Regions from separate parts of the Candidatus Pelagibacter sp. HIMB1485 genome, predicted to be linked through region 1. Evidence: riboswitches for the same ligand, from Rfam matches in the RefSeq annotation. Region 1 holds a riboswitch; the other holds the start of a gene.
What was found. Region 1 has a riboswitch for S-adenosylmethionine ahead of ACTTA4_RS06065 (homocysteine S-methyltransferase family protein). Riboswitches for the same ligand answer to the same signal wherever they lie in the genome.

Region 1 (3,181 bases):
CTATTCGTTTGGACCTGTTACGATTGCATTTCTAAGAGTTTTTTTTGGTTCAATTCCAGTTTTGCTACTTTGCTTTTATAAACAAATTAAAATCGAGGCATTTTCAAAAGATTGGCATTGGTTTGCAATGATTGGATTTATAAATTTAGTAGCTCCATTTTTTTTAATAGCATATGGAGTAAAATCTGTTCAAAGTAACTTAGCAGCAATTTTAATGTCATCAACTTCACTTAGCTCAGTAGTACTAGGACATTTTTACACCAAAAATGAAAAATTTAATTTAATTAGAACAACTGGAGTTCTAATTGGTTTTTCAGGAATAGTTTATTTATTTTCAGATAATTTATTAATTAATGAAAATAACTTTACTTCAGCATTATTAATTTTGTTAGGTGCTACTTGTTATGTAATTGGAGGTCTTTTAACATTAAAAATAAGTAAGAAAAAAAATGAAAATGTAACCAGTTCAATTTTGATTTGGGCTACTATTATATTATTACCTTTAGTATGTTTAATTGAACAACCTTGGAAAACTGTTCCAAGATTAGATTCTACTATTTCAGTTGTTTATCTTGGTTTGGTATCTACTGGAATTGCTTGGTTATTGAGATTTAGAATTTTAATTAACAATGGTTTAATTTTTCAATCTCAAGTATCTTATTTAATTCCAATATTTGGTACCATTTTAAGTTATATCTTTTTAAAAGAATTAATAACAACGAAAGTTATAATTTCATTGATAGCAGTTGCTACAGGTATCTATTTTGTAAGAAAAGGTACAAAATTTAAATAGTGTTTTTAATTGCCTCTATATGTGAAGGCCGAGTTTCACAACATCCTCCAAGAATAGTTGCTCCATTTTCTCTAAATTTTTTTGCAAAAATTGATATTTTTTCAGGATCTAAATCTTTTCTTTGACCTAAAAAACTATTGGGGTTAGATCCATCATTCTCTTTATATTGAGAAGTATAACCACCTTTTGGTTTAGTTGTGACAAATCCGTTTAATTTGAAACCAAATGGAACTTTAAGTTTTTGAATTTCATCTAAATTATTCTCATAATTTTCAGGTGAAACACATGCTAGAATTACTCCTAGGCAATTTTCGGTAATTATTGAATTAATTTCAGAAATTTTTTCTCCACTTGGTAAAGAGTTTCCCTCAGAAATATGAACCCCAACCAAGTATGGTTTATTAAATTTTTTAATAGCTTCTATTCCACATCTAATTTCTTTGATACTGCTCCATACATCAAAATAGAAAAAATCTACTGAAGGGTTTAGTATTTCTGCTAATTCCAAATGATCTTTTGTAATTTCTTTTTCACTTCTCTTGTCTTCTTCATATGTCAAATCTTGAGGCGGGAGTCCTCCTGCAATCTTAATATGTGGATTATTTAATTTAGCTTTTTGTGCAATTTCACAGGCTTTCTGATTTAAGAATTTAAATTGATCTTCTATTCCATTTTCTCTCAATCTTTTTCTTCTCGTTGTAAAAGTTGTAGTTACAATTACATCAGCTCCCGATTTAATAAAATCATTATGAATATTAAGTATTAAGTTGTGGTATTTTTCCTCAATTAAAGCATTTGCACTCCACAAAGTTCCTTTAGGCTCCATACCTCTGGCCAATAATTCTTGACCCATTCCACCATCTAAAATTTTTGTTGTTTTAAAAAAATCCTTATTCATTTTATCCTCACTTTTTTAGTGCTTAAGCGAAATGCAGGTGCACAATATAGTTCAAATACCTTGCTAATTAGATCTATTGGGAATTTCCATTTTAGCAGTTTATGCCCGCAATAGGATCAAATCGGCAATTAGATTTATATAATATTATTAAAATTTGTAAATTATTTATTAAAAATTATTTTAGCATTGAAAGAAAATGATCTTCTTTCTTCCTCAATATTAAATGGGTAGGCTGTATGCATTAAGTAATTGGGAAATATTAAAAGATCGCCTTTTTTTGGTATCAAATTAAAAATACTTTTTGAAAGAAAAGCTTTTTGCCCATTAATAAAATCAATCGTACCATTGGTTTTTATTTTTTTATTTTTAACATTTTTATTTTTAGTCATATGTTTAGGTATTTTTAAATAACCAACTCCTGACAAATCACCCTCATGATAATGTATAGGATTATACTCATTTTTATATTGGCTAACGACCCATAGGTTTAAAATTTTAATTTCTTTAATTTTTTTAATATGTTCTTTAGTTAGAAAAATTTTAATATTTTTTATTAATTCTTTTTCCAAATTTTTTTTTATAAAACTTTTAGAAATTTGAACTTCTTTTCTAATTTGACTTGCTAATTTTGAACTATAATCATTTGATTTTGAGAAGATTTTTGTATCAACTTCTTTGTTAAGTTTCTCTAAAAATTTTTTAGAAATTTTAGATTTTCCTATTGAAGGCCCAAATGGTTTAAAATTTTTCATGAAAGATTAAATATATCAAATAATAATTAATTCAACTTAAGCTATAAGTGTTATGCCCATTCTTATAGCGACAAAAATTACTAAGCATGCAGTTAACAGAGCTAATATTTTGTTAGATAAGAATTTTATATTTAAAAAACTTCCTATTTGACCACCAATTAATACAGCAATAAATAGTGGCCAGTAATTCAAAAATTCGTTGAAAACTATATCCTTTGTTAACTGTCCACCTATACCAAATACTGAATTTACTAAAATAAACAAAGAAGCAGTACTTGTTATATGCTTTGGAAATCCTGCTTTCATCAAAAATAAAATAGGACTTAAAAATATCCCACCACCAATTCCAACCAAACCAGATATAAAACCAATTATTGATCCTATTAGTATTGATAAAACTAGGGGTATTTTTTTAATAACAATTTCTTGTTTGTTAAAAGATTTGCTTTCAATAAGTAAAAAAATTCCAGCTAATATTAAAATAAAGAAAAGTAAAATCTCAAATAAATTTTTGTCAATTGAGATAGATGCTCCAATAAAAGCAAGAGGTATAGAACCAATTAAATAAGGATAAAGTAAATTAAAATTAATATTCTTTGATTTTAAAAAATTTATAGAATTTCCAGAAACTACAATAATATTACAAATCAAAGCTAAAATTGGAAAAATATAGTAAGGGACATCCCAAATTAAAAGTAATGCAAGATAAGTAGAGCCACCACCAAATCCTATGCTTGA
Region 2 (3,181 bases), 690 kb from region 1:
GATAGTAGTTTTAAAGAGTTTTTGAATTTGAAAGTTTTTGATAATCCTTCTATTGTTCAATTTATACATAGAAATTTAGCATACTTAATTATAGTCATTTATGCCTTAATCCTCTTTAAGGTAATTAACACTGGAAACAAAAAATTATACAAACCTATCACTGTAATTGGTTTGACTTTGGCATTTCAAATTTTTCTTGGTGTGATAACTATTTTATCTGGAGTAAAAATGTTATTTGCATCTTTACACCAGATAAATTCTATTTTGATAATACTTTCAACTTTGTATTTTATATTTATCTCAAAATACAAAAGACAGATTAATTAATTTCTATTTGTAGACATATAAATAACACTAACTAACTGCTTTTAAATTACCTTTTGATGATTTGTCTAAAGCTTGATCTAAATCGTCAATTATATCATCAATATGTTCTAAACCAATACAAAGTCTAACATATCCTGGAGTTACACCTGAAGCAGCTAACTCATCATCATTTAATTGACTGTGAGTAGTTGTTGCTGGGTGTATTGCTAAACTTCTAGCATCACCTATATTTGCAACGTGATAAAACATTTTTAAAGCCTCAATGAACTTTTTACCAGCTTCGATACCACCAGCTAATTCAATACCAACTAAAGCACCATTACCATTTTTCAGATATTTTTTTGCTCGACTTGATATCTCTTCAGTATGTTCAGTGGAATAAATTACTCTCTCAACAGCTTTATGTTTTTTTAAGTACTCCACAACTTTTGCAGCATTATTACAGTGTTGTTTCATTCTTAAAGCAACTGTTTCAAGTCCTTGTATGACGCCGAATGCATTATCTGGAGAAAGTGCTGATCCTAAATCTCTTAATAGGGTTACTCTTGCTCTAACTGCAAAAGCAACATTTGCACCTGTTAATTCGGGCACAGCTTTACCCCAAACAACACCTCCATAACTTGCATCAGGTTCATTAAATAGTGGCTGTCTTTTTGGATCTGCTGTCCAATCAAAATTTCCACCATCTACTAGTGCACCCCCAACTACTGTTCCATGACCTGCTATATATTTTGTTAAAGAATAAACAACCACAGCAGCACCATGTTCAATTGGTTTACAAATTACAGGGGCAGCAGTGTTATCTAAGATTAATGGAATGTTATATTTTCTACCAATATCTGAAACCTCTTTAATTGGAAAAACTCTTAAATATGGGTTTGGTAATGTTTCTCCATAAAAAGCTCTAGTTTTATCGTCTATTGCTTTTTCAAAGTTTTTTGGATCTGAAGGATCTGCATATCTTACTTCTATACCAAGCTTACTTAAAGTATGCGTAAATAAAGAAACTGTTCCACCATAAAGATCTGTTGAACTAACAATATTATCTCCAGCTTGAGCAACGTTTAATATTGCAAAAGTAGAAGCGGTTTGCCCAGATGCTACAGTTAAACTTGCAAGACCACCTTCAAGCGCAGCGATTCTCTTTTCCAACACATCGTTAGTTGGATTCATTATTCGTGTATAGATGTTTCCAAACTCTTTTAACGCAAATAAATTAGCTGCATGTTCAGTGTTATTAAATTGATACGAGGTTGTTCTATAAATTGGAACTGCTACTGAATTTGTAGCTGGATCACTTCTGTAGTCTCCACCATGTATAGCAATAGTTTCTGGATTATTTCTTTTTGTACTCATTTTTACTCCTTTTTTAGTGCTTTTGCTTTATGCAAGGCGCACAATACAGTTCAAATGCCTACCGATTATAATTTTATGAAAATTCCATTTTAGCAGTTTTATGCCCGCAATAGGATCAAATCGGCAAGTGATAAATAGCATATTAGTTATGTTTTACAAGCTAAATATAAAATTGACTTTGAATAATTTAATAGTATTAATCCTCGCACAATGACAAAATTCACAAAAAAAGATCAAGTTACTTCATCTTGGTACGAGATAGACGCAAAAAATGCAGTTGTTGGAAGATTAGCGACTGTTGTATCTAATATAATTAGAGGCAAAAATAAGACTACTTATACACCTCACATGGATGATGGAGATTTTGTTGTAGTAAAAAATATCGAACAAGCAAAATTTACTGGCAAGAAGTTTCAAAACAAAAAGTACTATAGACACACAGGACATCCTGGTGGAATTAAAGTTACCACACCAGAAAAACTTCATGAAAAAAAACCTGGAGAAACTTTGAAATTAGCAGTTAAAAGAATGTTGCCTGGTGGTGTTTTGGGTAGAAAACAACTAACAAAATTAAAAATTTATTCTGGAAGTGAGCATCCTCATGCTGCACAAAACCCAAAAGTTATAGAATTAGATAAACTAAACAATAAAAACATTGCAAGAAATTAATATGGAAAACGTACAATCAAACATAAAAACTCCTAAATTAAAGTTAGACTTTAAAGATAGTAAGTACGCGACAGGTAGAAGAAAAACTTCAATAGCAAAAGTTTGGTTAAAAAAAGGTTCTGGTAAAATTTATGTTAATGGCAAATTATATAATGAGTATTTTGCTGATGAAATTCACAAAATGCAAATTACAAGACCTTTTGAAATTATAAATCAAGCTACAGATTATGATGTTAGATGTAGTGTAAAAGGTGGCGGACCTACAGGTCAAGCTGGAGCAATGGTTCATGGTATTTCTAAAGCTTTGGTTCTCTTTGATGAAAATTTAAAAACAACATTGAAAACTGAAAAGCTTACAACCAGAGATTCTAGAGCTGTTGAGAGAAAAAAACCTGGTAGAAGAAAAGCTAGAAGAAGCTTCCAGTTTTCTAAAAGATAATTTTTTTTACAATTTAAACTGCTATAATAAAAAATGCCTAAGCTTAATGCATTAGTTGCCGGATCTACAGGATATATTGGTGTTCAATTAATTAAGTTATTAATTAACCATAAATATATTAATATTAAATATCTATGTGGAAACTCGTCTGTTGGAAAAAATATTTCTAATTATGATAAATCTCTGTCAAAAAAAAAATTACCTAAAATCGTAAAATTTAATCCTAAACTGTTAAATGGTATTGATGTTGTCTTTACAGCTCTACCAAATGGTGAAGCTCAAGATATAGCAAAAAAACTTAATGATAATGTTACTTTAATTGATTTAGCAGCAGATTTTAGATTAAAAAAAGCTAATGATTATTTAAAATGGTATAAACAAAAACACCGA

Region 2: linked by a shared signal. The riboswitch ahead of ACTTA4_RS02440 (O-acetylhomoserine aminocarboxypropyltransferase/cysteine synthase family protein) and the one ahead of ACTTA4_RS06065 (homocysteine S-methyltransferase family protein) in region 1 are both predicted to bind S-adenosylmethionine.

Annotation. Positions count from the first base shown of each region.
Region 1 is NZ_JBNAIN010000002.1:696,261-699,441, forward strand. Features, by position in the region: gene ACTTA4_RS06060 (DMT family transporter) at 1-793, shown strand, start outside; gene ACTTA4_RS06065 (homocysteine S-methyltransferase family protein) at 786-1,691, opposite strand; SAM riboswitch class V at 1,699-1,761, opposite strand; gene ACTTA4_RS06070 (putative 2OG-Fe(II) oxygenase) at 1,853-2,443, opposite strand; gene ACTTA4_RS06075 (sulfite exporter TauE/SafE family protein) at 2,480-3,181, opposite strand, start outside.
Region 2 is NZ_JBNAIN010000002.1:3,977-7,157, reverse strand. Features, by position in the region: gene ACTTA4_RS02445 (COX15/CtaA family protein) at 1-327, shown strand, start outside; gene ACTTA4_RS02440 (O-acetylhomoserine aminocarboxypropyltransferase/cysteine synthase family protein) at 355-1,683, opposite strand; SAM riboswitch class V at 1,686-1,752, opposite strand; gene rplM (50S ribosomal protein L13) at 1,894-2,352, shown strand; gene rpsI (30S ribosomal protein S9) at 2,354-2,791, shown strand; gene argC (N-acetyl-gamma-glutamyl-phosphate reductase) at 2,825-3,181, shown strand, end outside.